Regions from separate parts of the Paenibacillus sp. FSL R7-0026 genome, predicted to be linked through region 1. Evidence: riboswitches for the same ligand, from Rfam matches in the RefSeq annotation. Region 1 holds a riboswitch; the other holds the start of a gene.

Region 1 (10,408 bases):
GGACCGTTCTCAACTTCTTTTTTGATCAACTTGGATGCAATCTGAACGGAAGCTGTACCCAGTTCGCTGCGAAGTGCTGCGACTGCTTTGTTCTTCTCGCTCTCGATTTCGCGTACTGCATCGTCTTTCAGACGATTAGCTTCAGCTTTTGCATCAGCCAAAATCGATTCAGCTTGTTTGCCACCTGTTTGTTTGGACTGTTCAATGATGTCGTAAGCATCTTGACGTGCTTGCTCAAGAGCTTGTTTTTGTTCCTCCACATAGGCAATGGCCTGTTCCCGAGTCTGTGCAGCCTCATTCATCTGCGTCATCACGAGTTCACGACGTTTTTCCATAATGGAGAACAAAGGCCCGAAGGCATAACGGCTAAGCAGCCAATATAAAATTGCAAATGCAACAATCGCAAGAAGCGTATTTTCCCATATGAAACTCAATCTGTTCACTCCTTCCTGGAGGTATCCTTGAAACGTCATCCGTTAGAACGGACATTACCTAAAAAGAAGGCGCGGATGGCTATGGCCTTCCCCGCCAAACCTTTAAAATTTAATTAAGCCATACCATAGAACATGAACGCGAGTACCACACCGATGATCGGCAATACCTCGATCAAACCTACACCGATAAACATTGTTGTTTGAAGAGTGGATTTTGCTTCCGGTTGACGGGCAATACCTTCCACCGTTTTGCTGATTACCATACCGTTACCAATACCTGCGCCAAACGCGCCCAGTCCTGCAACAATTGCTGCTGCGATTAATGCCATTGCTCCCATTTGTATATCCTCCTTAAAATGATAAATCGAATTTTTTATTGTTCAGCCTGGTGAAGAAATCTTCGTAGGGCTTGAAACTTAATGCTCGTCGTGCGTCTCGATGCTCTGTGAAATGTACACCATCATCAAGATAACAAACACAAATGCCTGGATCGCGCCGATAAAGATACTAAAGCCTTGCCACACCATAAGTAGCGGAATCGCTGCAATAGCACCAAACACTTTAAATGTGGTCAGTTTCAGGATCGTTGCGATCAGTACCTCACCCGCGAAGATATTCGCGAATAGACGCATACCGTGTGTCAACAGCTTGGATGCCGTCTCAATCAAGTTGATTGGCAAGAACAAGGCGAATGGCTTCAGGTAATGCTGGAGATATCCTTTTGTGTTGCGGAACAATCCCAGTCCATGAGATACAAGGAACGCTACAAGAGCTAGTCCCATCGTTACAGACAAGTCGGCTGTTGGTGATTTCCACCAGGCCAGTTCAACGTGTGGGTGTGCTTCAGGATCCTTGGCATGCGCTTTTTCAAACGCCTCCACCGCTGTAACAATCGGCTTACCGAATACCTGTGCCTGATTAACATCTGTTACCTCAGATACAGCCACGAGCGGAAGGCCGAGCATGTTCCCTACAAAAATGAACATAATCATGGAAAGAGCGAGAGAGATAAAATGTTTACCTTTCTTCATATCCATTGTGCTGGAAATCAGATTGCGGACGAATTCTACTGCCCACTCCATAAAATTTTGCAGCTTGCCGGGATTTTCAACGGATAATCTCCGTGTTGCCAGTACAGCAAAAATAAAAACAATTGCACCTGTAACTACCAGCATCAACAGAACCGATAGATCCAGTCGAAATCCGCCAAGCATAATAATTGGAGCTTCATGCATATTTTTCTCACCCCTTTCTCGACTTGAAAGCTGCAGCCCTTAACATCATTCTGCTCTGCGGGAATAGACAATCCCTATAATCAATAAGGAATATTGTGCAATGACGAGACCGCCTGCAACCGCATATGTATTGAAGTACTGCGGAAAGCGCATCGATATGAATATACCGAGCACAGCGAATGCCGCTCTTGTCAAAAATCCCAAGTTGACACGCTTCAAGTTACCTTCTGCCGCATCATCAGACATTTTCCTTACTTTGTAGCCCAGGTAAAATGCATTGATCCAGCTAACTCCTGTACCCAGGGCCAGTCCCAAAGCAATTGTCTCCACACGTGGCATAAAGGCCGCTGCGAGAAAACAAATCATAAGAAAGTACATGACGAAAACAGTCATCGATCTGCGGTATCTGGTTAGTTCACTCATCACTTTCCCCCATGATTTTTTTCGCGATAAAGTAGATGCTTACACCGCCTGCCGCAAGAAAAAAGAGAACGCTTACGGCGATCCATATTCCGTTACCTCCGATGGTCTTGTCCAACCAGGAGCCAGCGTAATATCCGGCAACAGCGAGAATGGCAATCTCGATCCCAAAAGCTGTCACGAGTCCCATCGCTTTCCATACATTATCGTCATGGTTACGGGATGAATTTGGTTTGTTCGAATCGGCCATTTTCCACGCCACCCTTGCAATCCCAGTTAATTTTACTGAATGATGAGAGCCTTTGTCAATTGAATGATTTTAGCGTTTTAAAGGGGAAAACGACGGGAATACAGACCCTCAAAGCCCATAAACCCGCGTAAACCGTACAGTTTAACTGTATGCTTGCCCTTTATAAATCCGTCAGAAAAAATGTATTATTTTTTGAATTTTCTGTGAAATGATTCCGGACGCTCACTATTTACACCAAAATGGTGCAAAATCGCATTGACAATTCTTTCCGAAGCATGTCCATCACCGTATGGATTGGCAGCCTGACTCATGCTTTCATACAGGGTCTTGTCTGTAAGCAGAGCTTTGGTCCGTTCATACACAAGTTCCTCTTCGGTACCTACCAATTCCAGCGTTCCGGCTTCAATACCTTCCGGGCGTTCTGTTGTATCGCGCAATACGAGCACAGGCACACCAAACGAAGGAGCTTCTTCCTGCAAACCGCCTGAATCGGTCAAAATCAAGTGAGTGTGCGGGTAAAAGTTATGCAAATCCACCACGTCTAGTGGATCAATTAATTGAATACGGGGATGATTCCCCAAAATCGCGTGAGCCGGCTCCTTCACAGCAGGACTTGGATGCACCGGGTACACGATGGCAATATCTTCGAATTCGTCGGCAATCCGTTTGACGGCCTGGAAAATGTTGCGGTGAGGCTCGCCCTGAGATTCACGGCGATGAGCTGTCATCAGCACAAGGCGTTTGCCTTGGGCCCAATCAAGTACCGGGTGTGTGTAGTCCTCCCGTACAGTATATTGAAACACATCTGTTACCGTGTTGCCTGTGACGTACGTACTAGACTCCGATTTATTTTCTTTGGCAAGATTGGAAGAAGACCAATCCGTAGGCGCAAAGTGTAGATCAGCCAGTACTCCCGTCAGCTGACGGTTCATCTCTTCCGGATATGGAGACAGCTTGTTCCACGTCCGCAGCCCCGCTTCTACATGTCCTACCTGAATCTGTTGCAGGAATGCTGCGTAGCTCGCTACAAAGGTAGTTAATGTATCCCCGTGAACCAGTACAATATCCGGCTTAGCTTCGGCTAACACTGGCTCCAGACCGCCAAGCACACGAATTGTAATTTCATTCAATGTCTGACGGTCTTTCATTACATCCAGATCATAATCGGGATGAATGTCGAAAACTTCAAGTACCTGATCCAACATCTGGCGATGCTGCGCAGTTACGCAAACAATAGATTCAATAGACTCAGGGTGTTTCTGCAATTCCAAAATAAGCGGAGCCATCTTGATGGCTTCCGGACGCACCCCGAAGATCGTCATGACTTTAATTTTGTTGGACATTCGAGCAAAGCCCCTTTTCTACTCCGCATGCAATATGCTTATTTAGTGCCGTATAGACGGTCTCCTGCATCTCCAAGTCCTGGAACGATATAACCATGATCATCCAGACGGTCGTCCAATGCTGCTACATAGATGTCCACATCGGGATGTGCATCTTGCACAGCTTTTACGCCTTCCGGTGCTGCCACCAGGTTCATCATTTTGATTTGGGTACAGCCACGTTTTTTGAGCACGTCAATAGCTGCAATTGCCGAACCACCCGTTGCCAGCATCGGATCAATTACAATCAATTGACGCTCTGTTACGTCTGTAGGCAGTTTGGTGTAGTATTCTACCGGTTGCAGTGTTTCCGGGTCACGGAACAGACCAACATGTCCAACTTTTGCCGCTGGCAGCAATTTCACAACGCCATCCAGCATTCCGAGTCCTGCGCGCAGAATCGGCACCAGTCCGAGCATACGTCCAGAGATAACTTTACCTTGTGTTGCAGCTACAGGTGTCTGTACATCAATCGTTTCCAGTTCAACATCTCTTGTAATCTCATAAGCCATCAACGTTGCTACTTCATCCACCAATTCACGAAAATCTTTCGTATTCGTACGCATGTCGCGTATAAACGTCAGTTTGTGTTGAATCAAAGGGTGATCACATATTACTAATTTTCCCATCTAATTTGTCCCTCCGGTAAGTTCTTCATGTTCAGCATTTCCAAATATACCTAGCCACCATTCATGGGCTCGATAAATCCTGTATATTATATCATCACCAACAACGAATTACACCATCAAAGGGCACCCAATCATTACAGATTACCGAATCCTATAAAAAACAGGACCGGAAAATGATCCATCCGGTCCTGTTTTGCTCATGCTGTTATGTCGTTGAGAAAATGAAAATGATGAATACAATGGCACTCCGCCTACAGAATGATCCTTCGATCGCTGTTATCCCCAGATTTTTTTATTCTCCTTTTAACAAGGGAAAAATCCGGGGATAAAGGCGAACGCTTCGCTTCTACCGTCTCATTCTGTCTGCTTCGTTCTTTTGTATCCCATTTTAAGAACATCTCAAATACAAACAGCATGAGCAAAGTTTTTAGTATTTAAGGTCGGTATAGAGAGGGAATTGGTCTGTCAGTGCAGTCACTTCTGCACGAGCTTCTTCCAGCTTCGCCGTATCTTTTGGATTTTTCAGTGTTTTGGCAATGATCTTACCGATCGCTACCATCGCTTCTTCGTTCATGCCACGGGAAGTTGCAGCAGGTGTACCAATTCGAATACCACTCGTTACAAACGGGCTTGTTGGGTCGAATGGAATTGCATTTTTGTTCACGGTAATACCGATGGAATCAAGCACATGCTCAGCTTCCTTACCTGTGATGTTCACGCTGCGTGTGTCGATCAGCATCAAGTGGTTATCTGTACCACCGGATACGATGTTCAATCCTTCAGCGATCAGTGTTTCAGCCAGAACCTGTGCGTTTTTCACAACGTTCTGTGCATATGTTTTAAATGAAGGTTGCAAAGCTTCTCCGAATGCTACTGCTTTGGAAGCGATCACGTGCATCAGAGGTCCACCTTGGGAACCAGGGAATACGGCTTTATCAATCGCTGCTGCCCACGCTTTGCGGCACAGAATCATACCACCACGAGGTCCACGCAGCGTTTTGTGTGTAGTTGTTGTTACGAAATGCGCATGTGGAACCGGGTTTGGATGCAAACCAGCAGCAACCAGTCCTGCGATGTGAGCCATGTCCACCATGAACAAAGCGCCTACATCATTGGCGATGGAAGCCAGCTTTTCAAAATCAATGGTACGCGGATATGCACTTGCACCTGCAACGATCAGACGAGGGCGGTGTTTGAAAGCCGCTTTGCGTACTTCATCATAATCAATCAGGAATGTATCTTCCTGTACGCCGTATGCTACAAAGTTGTACAGCAAGCCAGATGCGTTAACCGGGCTACCGTGTGTGAGGTGTCCACCATGGGCAAGGTTCATACCGAGTACAGTATCACCAGGTTTCAACGCTGCAAGATAAACTGCCATGTTCGCTTGTGCACCGGAGTGAGGTTGAACATTCACGTGTTCTGCTCCGAACAATTCTTTTGCACGATCACGCGCGATGTCTTCAACGATGTCCACATGCTCACAACCGCCATAGTAACGTTTACCTGGATATCCTTCAGCGTACTTGTTGGTCAGAACAGATCCCATTGCTTCGATTACTGCTTCACTTACGATGTTCTCGGATGCAATCAGTTCGATGTTGTTCTGTTGACGTTTCAGTTCAAGATTCATCGCTTCCAGTACTGCCGGGTCATTCTTGCGCAATTGTTCCATGATTAAATTCCTCCCAAGTATAGTGAAGTAGGTTGAATATGTTAGTCACAAAATGTCGAATCTGGTTGTTCTTCCATACGATACACCGCGCGTTCGCCGCCAATCAACTTCGGACGAGTCAACGCTGTGGTCACACGTGCATCTCCAACATAACGGAGCTCTGTACGAAAAGGTACGGCTACATGCCGGAGATGCATTCCAATCATCGTCTCCCCAATGTCCAGTCCCGCATGTGCCTGCACATGTTCAGCCAGGCATGGATCGGTCAGCGAACGATATGCTGCGGATGCCATTGAACCTCCGGCCTTGGGCACGGGTACTGCACCAACCTCGGTCAATCCAAGTCGAGTAAGCACAGAACGTTCCATTACCAGCGCACGGTTCAGATGCTCACAACATTGGAATACCGTGTCAAAACCGAACTCTTCCTGCACCTCGCGTATACCCGCAAGAAGCTGCTGCGCCACTTCAATAGCACCACTCGTACCAATCCGAGCGCCTGCGACTTCACTTGTGCTTGTACCGATCACAACGATCTGTCCAGGCCCAAGCTGTCCGGCAAGCGCCAGTTCATGCAGAATAGACGCGGTCTGTTCCTGCAATCCGGGTTGTTCCGAATCTAACTCTATAGTCATCCTATCATCGCCTCCCGATAAAATCATGCCCGCTGTCTCTTGGTTGTCCTTCGTATTCTTGCACGGCATCTCAGGTACTATTATAGCGAATAATCAGATGAAAGACGAAAAAAAGAGCAGTCTGCGGGTAACGCAGAATTGCTCTTTTGCCCAGGCGACCGGCCGTTTGTTCCGGTGCTCCATCGTGGTTATGCCCACTTCGTCGCCAGTTACACCGGATCCCTGTTTTCCCCTTCATCATAAAACAACCCGCGGCTAAAATCAACGGTTAATTTACATCACGTGTCCTATTTCTATAACCTGCCCCGCAGGATCAGAATTATCCCAGCTTATCCAAAAGCCGGTCCAATGCCGTCCGAATCTCAGCTGCAGCTATATTGTAATCATCTCGACTTCCCCCAAACGGATCGGAGATGTCGAAACTTGGAATTCGTTGTCTAATCTCAATGGCTCGCTCACGCTCCGATGCCAGGATCTCTTGCCCAAGGGCACGTTTCATCTCAAGCGTTGCAAACAGGCTGTCCAATTCCTGAACATCACTTAATACCTGTTCATCATCCTCCACATATTCTTTCAATGTATAGGTTTTGTGGACTGAATCGGGAAAAACCTGCATGACATGCTGCTTATGACTCCGTGTTAATGTAAGAACCAGATCGGCCCAACCTACCAAGTTAGAGCTAAGCTGTGTGGAATGAGGTGGACCTTCAACGTTATGATCTCTCAAAACCGCTTCAGCATGTCGGGAGATCGGCATACCCGACGTTGCTGCCACACCTGCGGAGCGAACCTCCACCTGAATGCCGCGCTCCGATGCCAGTTTTCGCAAAAGCCCCTCTGCCATGGGGCTGCGGCACGTATTTCCTGTACATACGAATAAAATATGTTTCATTGTGTTAGCCTCCCCATTTTACATATGATGCGAATGATATGATATCTCAAGTTTTATTCTAAAATATAAACAAAAGTCCAAACGCAAGCAAGATTGCGCCACCAATAGCTTCGCCGTAATCCCCGAGATTCTGACTCACCCGACGGCCTAATAGCAGACCCATAACCGACATCACCCCGCCACAAACACCGAAAGCAAGTACAGTTAAGATCAGATCACTGCTAAACATCCCTAAGGAAACGCCAACGGAGAATGAATCCACACTTACGCTGAGGGAGAACAAAACAACGCCGAGCAGGGAACGGTGGTCCACCAGCTTTGTGTCGCCTTCACGGAATGCATTCAGAACCATATGAGCACCCAGCAAAACAAGCAATCCACCTGCCGCATACGTCGTAATGTCACCAAGCAGGGAGCTGACGTATTTGCCCATATACATGCCGATGAGCGGCATGATGATATGAAATAGCGCCGTTACAATACTGATTCGCAATACATCCCGCAGCCGAATGCCCTTCATGCCAATTCCGATCCCGAGTGAGAACGCATCGAGGCCAAGCGCAATAGCCATGATCAAAATGGTTACCAACTGCCCTACATGGGCAGACACATCCCACATCCCCATACCCCCAAGTCACGTAAAGGTTCTTGTACACGATATGCGGACAAGGACCTAAACATGACCGATGAAAGGCAAACGGCGACAGATCTATGGTCAGATGCTGGCTTTATAGAATCTTGATTTTGTTTTGGAAAAAGAGTGATTACTCTCCTGACTGTATGATCAGGAGAGGTTATAAGGGGCGCTGGTTGCCAACTTGTATGAGTTGGTTCCCTGCAGCCTTGAGCAGCCGATTCATGACGGCTGCTCCTAGCCCTTCGCGTGAGCAGGCTTCAGCCACAATATATGTGGCGCCTTGCTCATCGCAACTGCGCAGCGCGGCGTATAGCCGGCGCGCTGCTTCTTCCAGCTCGCTGGCGTCGCCCAGCGAGAACACGGCATCGGCGCGGTACTGCTCCGCGTGCTCGGCGAACGCCAGCACCGCGGTGCGCTCTCCGCGCTGCGCCGCCTCTGCGAGGGCGGCGCTGATCCAGGCCGCCACCGCTGCGGGCGGCCCTTCCACCACGCACAGCGCCCCTGCGGGTGCGTAGTGCGTGTACTTCATGCCCGGCGAGCGCGGCGCCGGGCTGCCCACGCCATCGCCCCCCTCCGCGAGTAGCGCGGGGTCCGTGGCGACACGGGCGGCAACGGCGGACAGTTGTTCCGCCGTAATGCCGCCAGGGCGCAGGATGGTGACGGTACCGTCGTCACCGACCTGCACAACCGTGGACTCGACGCCCACCCCGGTGGGGCCGCCGTCCACGATGCCGCCGATGCGGCCATCCAGATCCTCGCGCACATGGGCTGCGAGTGTCGGGCTTGGCCGCCCGGAGCGGTTGGCGCTTGGCGCGGCCACAGGGCATGCCGCCGCCGCGATCAACTGCAAGGCCACCGGGTGGTCCGGCATGCGCACGGCCACCGTGTCCAGACCGGCGGTGACACGCGGGGACACCGCCCCCGGCCTAACCGGCAGCACCAGCGTCAGTGGTCCCGGCCAGAAGGCCGCCATCAGCGCTTCCGCCGTATCGTTCACTTCCGTGACCAGAGTATCCAACTGGTCACGGTGCGCGATATGCACAATCAGTGGATTGTCGGAAGGTCGGCCTTTGGCGACAAATACAGCCTCCACGGCTGCTGTGCTACGCGCATCGGCACCCAAGCCATAGACCGTCTCGGTCGGAAAGGCCACCGTCTGACCTTGACGAATGCAGGCTGCGGCAGCCTGCAAGTCGGCGAGCGCCTGTTGATCGGCGCTCCCCTTTTTCACATCCAATAATTCAATATTACCCATTCCGTGATCATTTTCAGCGCTCACCAAGACGCGTACATCCCACATCTCGGTGACCAGCTCTCCCCGAGCTTTCATATCACGTTCTTCTCTACCATCCCTCATCTCAGAGGTGCGTTGCAATGGTTCATTTTCTCTGCTCATATATCATCATTCCTAAAATTCAAGTAGGTTAGTTCATATCCATATTCAATATAAGTAATTATAACATACCTGTACCGCCTCGGATGCCCTTCACACTTCACTCCACGCATGAGTCTCACTATAACCTCGCCACCGATTCATATCAAAAGGGCAGCTCCCTGAATCAAGAGCGCCCTTTTATATAGTATAAATAAGTTGTTATGCGAACAATCCAGTTATCCAACTCCACAGTTTCACAGCCATATCCCACAGAAAGAATCTCGCCTCCGGTGTGTCTCCGTGCACAGATGCCTCGGCATCTCCTGGTTCAGCCGCTGCGGCTGATACCGTTGAAGGTTTCGCCAGTGCATCCCCGGTTCCTGCATCAATGAAGCACAACGGCGGGAACAACACACACCACCAGTTCTGACCTTTGCCTTCCCCCAGCGTGATCCGAACCGCTTCATAATCTCCGGCAGGATAGACGGTGCCCCCATACAACTTGGTCGGAAACGGAACGGAACCCAGCTCCACCTGATACTCATAATTTAAACCGCGACTGCCCAACTCTTCTCCTACTCTATTCTCAATCTCGGACAAATGCTCACGAATAACCTTGCGCGCTTCATCCAGACTTTGCGGATTCTCCAGTTCGGCTACCCACTCACCCATCTGAGCAACGACAGCATCCCGAATCTCGCGTTTCACCAATTGATCTCCCGGTGCATCCGAGTTTGCTAGAATACGCAAGCGAATCGATTGTTCAGGAATCGCTGTGGCCGCCACAGCTGCATCCGTTTTCTGACCTTCCCACATCATGATAATCAACATAAGACATACAATA
Region 2 (10,408 bases), 4.6 Mb from region 1:
ACTTGTCTTTCAATTCGTAGATTCCCAGTTCACGCGCGATCTGTTCAAACTTCCGGTGTGCCTCCTGCTTTGGAATGCTCGTAATCGAGAGCGGTAATAATACATTTTCCTTCACCGTAAGGGTATCCAGCAGATTGTATTCCTGAAAAATAAAGCCCAGATGATGTTTGCGGAACTCAGCCAGCTGTTTCTCCTTCATTCCAGTGAATTCCTTGCCCTCAATATCTATCGTGCCCTGGCTCACCCGATCAATGGAGGAGAGTACATTAAGCAGCGTCGTTTTACCCGAACCCGAAGGCCCCATAATACCAACAAACTCTCCCTTACTTACCCCAAGATCAATCCCATTCAGCACTTCCTGTTTATTCAGTTTATTCCCATAGACTTTATGAATTTTTTTGGCTTCCAGTATCCACATATCCCACTCACTCCTCTTAGATCTTCTGCAAAATGCTCATGTCTATATCATAGGCGGAATGTGCAGTGTTATCGTGTGATTCACCGAACAAAACCAAAAAGCATGTGACATTGTTGTCACACGCCTGCAAGATGCACCATGTCGTTTTTTCGCGGAAAAGTAAGTGTGACGGTTGTGCCCTCACCAAGAGAAGACTCTACATGAATGCTCATATGAAGCGTCTGGACCACCTGACGAACCAGATACAGCCCCATTCCGGTAGCCGCCCCATCCATTCTGCCTCGGGTGGACGTAAATCCTTTATCAAATATACGCGGCAGATCTTGAGTCTCAATCCCTCGCCCGTGATCCTGAATCATGAGTATGATGTGTCCATCCTGTTCCCGACTTTCAATGAGGATATCCGATGAATCACTATATTTCACCGCATTGCTCAACAACTGCCGGAGGATGAATCCTAACCATTTGCTGTCTGTGAGCACGCGCGATACCATTAAAGACATATCAAAGCCAATGCCTTTGGAAATACACCACGATTTCAGTGCTCGTATCTCGCTATTCAATATCGGTTCAAGTTCCGTCTCTTCGATGAACAGATCATTATGCATGAACGGAATACGCTTCTGATGAAGCTGCTGATCCAGCAACTGATGAATTCGTAACCATTCATATGTCATTTGGCTTTGTAACTTGTCATCTGGCAAGCGCTCGATCATCAGTTGCAACGCAGTCAGTGGGGTCTTCACCTCATGAATCCAGGACAACATCTCGTCCTTCTCCTGTTCCAAAGCGATAAAATGATGTGACGACTCCTTACGATACCGTTGTGTCTGGGAACTGACGGCCTCATGTACAATCTGCTCATATGGACTTTCGGCGATGTCGAGTTCTCCCAGATCATAGGTATGATCCCAGGTGCTCAATCTTTTATAGAAACGGGTCTCTTTCAGATATCTAGCCCAGATAAAAACAAGGCATACCACTACATTCAGTCCTACGATATACACCACAGATTGGAATGGAATGGACGAGTCCAGGTAGGCCACCAATAAAATAATAAGTTGCATGCTTACTAGTAGCCATAACCAACTAGCCCTTTCTCGTATGTACTTTACGATCATGCTTCTGCCTCTTCCGTTGCCATGTAACCCTGACCTACTTTGGTTTCAATGTAACGCTCCAAGCCGATGGGTTCAAGTTTCTTCCGTAACCGATTAACGTTAACCGTCAGCGTATTGTCACTCACGAAATGCTCATGATCCCACAAGCTCCGGATGAGTTCCTCACGGGTAACAATCTGATTTTTGTGCTCGACCAGCACTTTAAGAATGAACATCTCATTTTTGGTCAACAGGACAGACTCATCCCCGCAGGTCAGTGTATTTTTCACATATTCAATAGCAGCACCACGCCAGGTTCGGAGTTCAATATGCTCTGTATTATAGTTATACACCCTCCGCAAAGTCGCTTGGATCTTGGCAATCAATACATCGAAGTGAAAAGGCTTCTGGATAAAATCGTCTGCACCCAAATGCATGGACATAACCATATCCGCAGGATGATCCCGTGAGGACAAAAAGATAATCGGCACATTGGAGTGCGAACGAATGATCCGGCACCAATGGAACCCGTCATATTGGGGTAACTGAATATCAATAATGACCAGTTGCGGCTGAATTACGCTGTACTCCTGCAATACCTTGCCAAAGTCCTGCACACCATACACGTCATACGACCATTGGGACAAACGTTCCTTGATTTCACTGAATAATGATTCGTCATCTTCAATGAGCATAATTTTAAACAAGAGACTTCACCACGTTTCTGATCTTCTAAGGTTGAAAAAGGGAATTAGACTCTGTTGTTGCAGGATCACCTTTACCGTTACGAATCGTTCTTCCGATCGCTGATTCCAGTGTACAGGGAAGTTGGGCTTATATCAAAAGGTATCCTGACTTCGTAAAGAAAACGATCCGAAATACATATATCACATTAGCTCTTAATGGTGTGTATAACATGGCTTGCATCACTGTTTTCGTCCATCCGCTCGATCAACTGCATCGCTACGTCTCCTGGCGATCTTAATTGTCCTGCTTCATATACTTGATTGAACATACCTGCAAGAGCGAACTCCTCTGCACTTTTGCCTCGTGCAACAGCCTGCAATTCCGTATCAACCATCCCCGGATCAAAAGCAATAATCTCAACAGGGTTCTGTTGGCCCGTTTGCTCCAGAGATACGCATTGGGTGAACATGTTCATGCCTGCCTTGGATGTACAGTACACTGCCATTGAAGGCGCGGGATAACTTCCCGAACCCGATGAGAGATTAACAATTTTACGTCTGGCGGACAGGTGATTTGTTTGTTGAATAAAAGATGAACTCAATATCATTGGTGCTGCGAGGCTGATGTTGAGACTTTGACTTATCTCTGCCGCACTGCATTGATCTATAGGTTTTAGAGGCTCTAGCATCGCTGCGTTATTAATGAGTCCAATGAATTCAGCTTCCTGAGAAGGTATTTGGTCCAATATGCGTGTAATCAAATCATCGATCCCATTCAGGTCAGCAAGATCATACTGAACATGGTGGTAACGCCCGCTCCATTCCTCGCCTGATTCCAACAGATCCGAATCCCCGCGTGAAATACCGTAAACGTAATCCCCCTTAGCCAATAATAACTCTGCAAGTTGTAAACCGATCCCTTTGGATGTGCCTGTAATGATAAAGTGTCTTCTTCCTGTTTCTGTTTCCATTTCGATACCACTCCTCCTCTATTTTCAATGCATGTTTATTTCACTATTCTTACGAGTTTTTCTTTCTCCACAACGTGGCCCAGAGAAAAGGTACACCAAAATACGGTTCATGCTGCTCCATCGCCTTCATTGCACGGAACTCTACACATTCAAAGCCATCTTCCAGCATGTAGCGAAGCTTCTCCTCCGTGAACGCAAGACCACCGCGCATCGACTTCTCTTGATACACCTGCCAATCATTCATAACGATCTCTGGCCCACCAATATCGCCAAAACCAGGAGCAAAACAAGTCATTCCAAAGTATCCTCCCGGTCGGAGTGCACTGTGGATCATCTCTATGTAGGGAATCCGCTGATGTGGTAACAGATGATGCAGACAACCCGAGTCGTAGACAAGATCATATTCTTGCTCTGGTGCCAATTCGAACACAGATCGACATTCAAAATGCACGTCCAGCTTCTCTTCTGCCGCCCTCTCTTTTGCCCAGGCAATAGCTGTCTCCGAAAGATCATAAGCATCTACCTGATATCCTTGGCGGGTTAAATACAACGCATTTCTGCCCGGGCCACACCCCAGTTCCAGTGCCTTGCCGCCGCTCAGCACACCTTCGTTCACATGCGCTACCAGATTCTCATCCGGTTTGTTTGGAAAAAAGGGGATTGGTCTGTTCCGATCCTCATAGAAAGGTTCCCAAAACTGCTTGGCAGATCTGAAGTCCGCATCGAGCATATCATATAGGTCCTGTACACTTTTAATCGTCTTTTCCACAACCACATTCCTCCTTAACTGCTCCATCCAAACCTTCATTTCCGACTATTCATTCCTCGTCATTTTCATTAAATCAGCCACACTCTATTATAACATTTTTACCCAGTAGTTCTCTATTTTTCTTGTGCTTTTCTACTTAAAAATATAAGCTTTTTCCCAACAAAAAAACGACCGACATGAATGTCGATCGTTTACAAGCGTAGCGGTTTTGAGTTGTAACTTACTTCGCCCGTTCCAAGACTGCAAAGTAATTCCCTTCATTATCAGCAAAGTTGAAGACACGCCCGGTTGGCATCTCTACAATCTCTCCAACCGTTACATGTTTACCAGACAAGTCTGCATATAACTGATCCAGATTTTCGGTGAAGAACATTAACGAAGGTGTGCCCAGATTTACACCCGCCGACATCCGCTCCACAAACTCTTTGTCATGAAGAATAATGCTCGTCTGCGAATTTGGGGTAGGCGCAATCTCAATCCATCTCATACCCTCGTCAAGGTTTACTTCATCCACAATGTGGAATCCTGCAACTTCCGTCCAAAATGCCAGTGATTCATCCTGATTGTTGACATACAACATAATCTGGCCGACTTTGCTAAACATGGATCATTCACTCCTCTGATCATCTAATCTCTTAACATCCTGCTTATCATTCCTCAAATTCCAATAGAGTATAACATGCAGGACAGCTTTTTTATCATCTTTCTTTGCAAGTACATGCAACTTAAACTGAAGTACACTTTTATGCTTCCACGTACAATTAGTTTTTTGAAGTTCCCTTATAATGTTTTAACAAGTGAAAGTCTATGAAACCCCGAGGTATAATAATTCATATCAACACCTTCTTTTTGAAAATTCATTCGTTCATAAAATAGGAGCGCTGCTTCATTTTCTTCATGATCAAGTGTGTAAAGCATGACATCACCACTGCCGAATTCAGCTATTTTTATACATATTTTTGTAATTAGTCCACGTGCTACTCCCTGTCGAAGGTGTGATTTGCTTGTAACAACGCCAACGATTTCATATCGGTTAACAGTAGGCTGAAAGATATAACCAGCATGACCTATGACAACATCTGCTTCGTCAACCATGACATAATAAGCACTGATACGTTCATCCGTCATTTTTAAAAATGAATCCCAGCGCGCAGGATACTGCTCGCGTATAAACAAAGGGAATTGAAAATCATGATCCGTCATCATTTTCAGCACTACTGGCTGATCAATCGCTTGAAAAAGGCGAATAGTCATCTTTTTATCCCCTACCCCTTAGTGTGCATGTAGACATCTTTTAAGTTACCAGCTTCATAATATGGATACTCTAGTTTTTGTTGAACTTGAAGGACGATCTCCGTAGACGTTAACATTTCGACCAAGTATAGTCCCAGGTCAATAGAAGCCGTAACCCCCGCACCCGTTACCGTATTACCATCACGCACTACACGCGCTGAAATTACTTCTGCACAATAAGGATTCAATAAATCATAAGCAGATGAGTTGGTAGTAGCCCTTTTTCCTTTTAGGAAACCTGCTGCCCCCAACAGTAAAGCCCCGGTACAAATAGATATTTTATAAGTGACATTTTCTGCCGTTCGGACCCATCGCATAAAATCCTCATCAAATCGAAGCGTTCTAGTTGATAATCCACCAGGAAAAAATACTAGATCAAAATCCCCTAGATGAGGTAATACTGCATCGGATTTCATTTTCAGCCCGCGGTCATCTGAAATTTCCTCCTTATCTGCGCAGAATGTCCATGATACGTTTTCCTTTACTTTCAGAATCGCTAACCAAGTCACTGCTTCATAAAATCCAGCTAAATCCATGCTTGTCATTCCATCAAATAAAACAAACGCCATTTTCATTGCCGCCACCAGTCCTTTCGTTCCCTGAATAATAAATAAAGTGTTTGATCAAAAGATCAAACACTTTGCCCAGGCGTACGGCATATAATATATGTGCTTCCTCGTGGTTCACTCGACGTTTACGCCAGTCACACATAACAGATATTTACAACTAGTATACATGACATCTTTCATCATTGTATATATTATGAAATTATTGCGTGGCTTTTAACTTCTTCGTAAGATAAAGTACAACATCGTCGTCCATAATTGTTTCTTCACCCGGCTGAATGTAATGATCATGTTTGTGTACACCGTGACCGTCTGGTATGTACCCGCGATGGGCATATAGAACTTGCGCTTTGCCATAATCGGAAAACACACCAACACCAATGCCTGCTACATCCGTTCGTTCCAGAATAACTTCCTCTGCTCGGTCCATCAACCGTGAACCAATACCTTGGCGCTGGAACTTCATCAGCACATTAAAATCGTTAATTTCGGGAATGGCTTGTTCCCTAAAAGACGGGTAGCCGGAATACCACAATACATTCACGTATCCCGCAAATTCTCCATTCAACTCGGCTACCAACGTTACGCGTTCCCCATTCCGTTGTTCAGCCAAGTAATGAAGATACTGTTCAGCAAATCTCCCCCAACCCTGCTCCTGAAACGCCTTTGATATGATTACAGGATCGCTCTCATTTAATAGTCTGATATGTACACTCATTGATAATTTCTCCTCAACAAGATATTTTTTCTAACTATATTCCCTGTCTATCCCGAAGCGATGTGATGTGAGCAACATGGTGTTTGCCATGCCAAGCATACATGCCCAGATTATAATCCAGTCTTGTCGTTTCTTCCGATGAGGGATGATAAAATTGTTTGGCATAATCTGCATCTGTCAAAGCGTTTAACAGAAACACCCAACGACGATGGAGGGCATCCAGAATCTGAAGCGAGAATTCAACATCCAGGTCTCTTGAATCACTCAATTCAGCCCAGCGCTCTTCATAATAAGGCCGAATCGTTGGTGTATCCTCTGTCAGGGCCAACTTGAAACGAATCATACTGTTCATATGGCTGTCTGCCATGTGGTGAATGACCTGTTTGAGCATCCATCCACCTTCTCGATACGGTAGACTTAATTGCTCTTCACTCAATCCCTTTACCGCTTCTCGTGCACGTTCAGGCAACTCAGCAATGTCCTGAATCCACTTCTCCCGTTGTGCCAAAGTAACTTCACCCGTGTGTACAAATGGTCCTATCGGAAATCTTTCATCCATCCATTATTCCTCCTTGTTTGTATGATTTAAAATAACTTTAAACAGGATCTACAGGGTATATTCCATAAGCCAACAGTCTCGCATCTGTCCTTCATGCTGCTCATGTTTCTCCAACAGCTTAATCTTCTGGAAACCACATTTCTCATAACAGGATATCGCTCGCAAGTTCCAGGATTGAGGGTCCATAACCACTTTATGAGCTTGTTTTTCATTAATCAAATAAGCAAGCATGGATTGCATCAACTGTGTACCAATGCCTTTATTCCAGTAGTTTACCTCACCAATAAACTGATCCGTTCCATAGATGATCTCATCCGTGTCTCCATAACCATACTCCGTTCGCTCTTCTTCCTCAAGCTCATAGAACTGAATGTATCCAATCGGATGTCCTCCGTACTCAACGATACAGCGGGTAGCATCATCTTTCTGATTGTAAAAATGTTCTCTCACCTGTTCCAGGTCATTCGGCCGATCACGCCCTTCATAGTATTGAAGAACTTCCGGGTCTGACAGCCACTTCACCAGATGTTGTTCATCTTCTGTGTCCAAGAAACGTACGGTGATTTCATTCAATTCATATACATTCATCATTCTGATTACTCCTTATTGATCTCCAGATTCTCACCCGTAACCCAACTCAGATCCTTCCCTAACAAATGCTCGTTGTGAACATAATACACCATGGGATTCTCAAGCGGCTGAGTCGTTCCATCCAAAGATCTGAGCGTTAACCGTAACTTGTAGCTCCCTATCTCATCAGGTATCGCAAATCCTATCAGATTATCAGCTGATTTCATGGTTTTCCCCTGTGCCTTCAGATACTTTTCCAGAATGACTTGATCAAGATAGGAGCTGCCAACAGACGAAGGCATGTACCACGCATCATCTTGTTCTTCAGCGAATGTCACCCCTTCCCATCCCGGAACAACGGGATACACCATATGTTGATCCTTGTCTTCTCTTTTTCGCGTTATCTCTAACTCTACCTCAACTACATCCGTATCAATCTGCCTGATTGTGCCTGCCATCACAACATCCTGAGCACTCACACTTGGAATAACATAGCTGTATATGAGCAGAGTCACCAAGAGGATTATCGTTATTCCCGTAATCCAAAATATTGTACTTTTACGCATCTGTCTGATCCTCCCGTCTGGTTAGTCATACTTCTGAAGCAGCTCCTTCTCTGTTAAGGATTGAGTTAACCTATCCAACTCAGGTGATGCCGTCCAATCACTGGATGTATTCAATCCATGCTTGATGGTATGTATCGCGCTATGTGCAGACATGTATATATTATGGTGGACTCCCGGCTGGACAACGATGTGCTCTCCTTCACGCATCACTCGGATGGAAAGCATATGATTATCTCCATAACTGGCATAAGCAATCCATCCGGTTTGCACCACATAAAACTCTGTTATATTGACATGTACATGACTGTTTTGCCAAGCTCCCTGGGATGAAGCAACGGTTCTGCAATAATAACTGCCATCTTCTGATATCATTTTATATTTCTGTTCCCCGTTCTCCATCTGCTCGAAGCTGGTTTTGACACCCGTTTCACCATATTTCTGTTCTGAAAATTCTGTGTTCACTCGGCTTCATCTCCTTACGGCCTGCCAAATATACTTGCGTTCTCTAACAGCAAGCCTACCATCAATCTGATTCTCCTTCAGCTTGACTTGCAGCTGTTCCCGGTACTCAGGCTCTGTATAATCCGGGTTTCCGGGGATATCGGAGAGAAAGATGGCAAACTCTTTTTCATCCGAGAAAATCATAAGTTCTTCGTTATATTCCTCAATCTTGATCTCCTTAAATGCATTTCTTTCCAAACGCTCACGTACCTTTGTTATATCCGTATGAATACCAATCATAACTCCACCCTTTTGCAGCAATCTCCCATGCTCAATAATGGAAGTTGGACCTCTGCGATCATAGATCAGACCAAAATGCTTATCTTCAAATGGCATCTTTTCTTTTGTGCTGACGCAGACAAATTCCACATTTGTTATCGTGCTTGAATAAAGACTGTTTTGGGCTATCTTTATCAGCTCTTCCGAATTATCAAACCCTATAATGTGATCGGTATATTCCGACATTTTCAACGTAAACTCCCCATGTCCACAGCCTGCATCGAGCACGGATGTATACTGAGGCAGAAGCTTAATCAACCGCTCTTCAAAAATATCTTCAGCAGAGTAACCTTCCAGTGTATACAAAGCTCTACCCTTGTATCCCCCATTACGTTGTGCAATCATATCGTACCATTCCATGCTCATAGAGTTCCTCCTTACAAAAATTCCCTTTATTTAAACATTCGACATAGGTAAGTCGATTCTCCTGTTTGGATATGCGATATATCTTTACTAAAATATGAAACGCTTCTCTCCCAGCTTCCGTATTAAGGTCGAAGCCGTATGTATCCCATATAATAAACCATCTAATCTGGAGGTTGAGCGCATGTCATTTTTCAAGAAAATGTTAGCCAGTGTAGGTGTTGGAGCAGCCAAAGTAAATACGGAATTGCATACACCAGAGGTCACGCCTGGAGGAATCATCTCGGGGGTTGTGTACATTGAAGGTGGAGATGTGGAACAGAACGTAGATCGAATCTATCTTTCAATCAAAACCCATTACATACGGGAGCGCGATGATCGCAAAGTAAAAGAAACAGCCGTTATAGCCAAATATCTGCTCACCGAAGGATTCACCTTACAGCCTGGAGCCAAATTGGAGAAAGACTTTTCATTTGACCTCCCAGAAAATCTGCCAATTACACTGCATCGTGCAGAGGTATGGGTGGAGACGGGCCTCGATATCTCAAGCGCCGTGGACCCATCAGACCGGGACAGATTGCATGTTGTTCCTAGCAAAGACATGAATACCGTGCTCGATGCAATTGATATCCTTGGCTTCAAGCTGCGTGAAGTGACCAACGACTATGCACCGAAGCTGGGTGGCAATCTGCCATTTGTACAGGAATTTGAATTTGTACCAACAAACAAGTTCCGTGGGCATCTGGATGAGTTGGAAGTGCTGTTCTATCCCATGGGCGATTCGCTGGAGCTGTTATTACAGATCGACCGCCGCGCTCGTGGACTCAGTGGAATATTCTCCGAAGCCATGGGTACGGATGAGAGCTTTGTCCGCCTGCATTTGTATGAAAGACATCTGGCGCGAGGGGCGCATTCTGTCGCTCAAGGACTGGAAGAAGTCATTTCCAAACATATCTAATCTATAGTTTGTATTAACGAAATAAACCGTCCTCTATCAGACAAATCTGATGAAGGACGGTTTTTCCCTTTCGAAAAGGGAATCAAAAAAA

The links. A riboswitch is a leader RNA that binds a small molecule or an ion and turns the genes downstream of it on or off. The one in region 1 is predicted to bind ZMP and ZTP.
Region 2: linked by a shared signal. The riboswitch ahead of MKY44_RS06435 (DJ-1/PfpI family protein) and the one ahead of MKY44_RS26215 (TIGR01440 family protein) in region 1 are both predicted to bind ZMP and ZTP.

What each region holds. Positions count from the first base shown of each region.
Region 1 covers NZ_JBBORG010000001.1:5,960,636-5,971,043, forward strand. Annotated here, with positions in the region: gene atpF (F0F1 ATP synthase subunit B) at 1-434, opposite strand, end outside; gene atpE (F0F1 ATP synthase subunit C) at 548-772, opposite strand; gene atpB (F0F1 ATP synthase subunit A) at 851-1,669, opposite strand; gene MKY44_RS26190 (ATP synthase subunit I) at 1,715-2,092, opposite strand; gene MKY44_RS26195 (AtpZ/AtpI family protein) at 2,085-2,339, opposite strand; gene wecB (non-hydrolyzing UDP-N-acetylglucosamine 2-epimerase) at 2,525-3,682, opposite strand; gene upp (uracil phosphoribosyltransferase) at 3,721-4,350, opposite strand; gene glyA (serine hydroxymethyltransferase) at 4,778-6,025, opposite strand; gene MKY44_RS26215 (TIGR01440 family protein) at 6,067-6,660, opposite strand; ZMP/ZTP riboswitch at 6,802-6,883, opposite strand; gene MKY44_RS26220 (low molecular weight protein arginine phosphatase) at 6,980-7,552, opposite strand; gene MKY44_RS26225 (manganese efflux pump MntP) at 7,611-8,171, opposite strand; gene MKY44_RS26230 (L-threonylcarbamoyladenylate synthase) at 8,347-9,519, opposite strand; gene spoIIR (stage II sporulation protein R) at 9,784-10,408, opposite strand, start outside.
Region 2 covers NZ_JBBORG010000001.1:1,408,187-1,418,594, reverse strand. Annotated here, with positions in the region: gene MKY44_RS06470 (ABC transporter ATP-binding protein) at 1-418, opposite strand, end outside; gene MKY44_RS06465 (sensor histidine kinase) at 535-1,539, opposite strand; gene MKY44_RS06460 (response regulator transcription factor) at 1,536-2,225, opposite strand; gene MKY44_RS06455 (SDR family NAD(P)-dependent oxidoreductase) at 2,411-3,175, opposite strand; gene MKY44_RS06450 (class I SAM-dependent methyltransferase) at 3,225-3,944, opposite strand; gene MKY44_RS06445 (VOC family protein) at 4,165-4,548, opposite strand; gene MKY44_RS06440 (GNAT family N-acetyltransferase) at 4,725-5,198, opposite strand; gene MKY44_RS06435 (DJ-1/PfpI family protein) at 5,210-5,812, opposite strand; ZMP/ZTP riboswitch at 5,873-5,954, opposite strand; gene MKY44_RS06430 (GNAT family N-acetyltransferase) at 6,006-6,521, opposite strand; gene MKY44_RS06425 (YfiT family bacillithiol transferase) at 6,556-7,080, opposite strand; gene MKY44_RS06420 (GNAT family N-acetyltransferase) at 7,129-7,668, opposite strand; gene MKY44_RS06415 (hypothetical protein) at 7,677-8,216, opposite strand; gene MKY44_RS06410 (cupin domain-containing protein) at 8,238-8,678, opposite strand; gene MKY44_RS06405 (class I SAM-dependent methyltransferase) at 8,685-9,362, opposite strand; gene MKY44_RS06400 (sporulation protein) at 9,544-10,317, shown strand.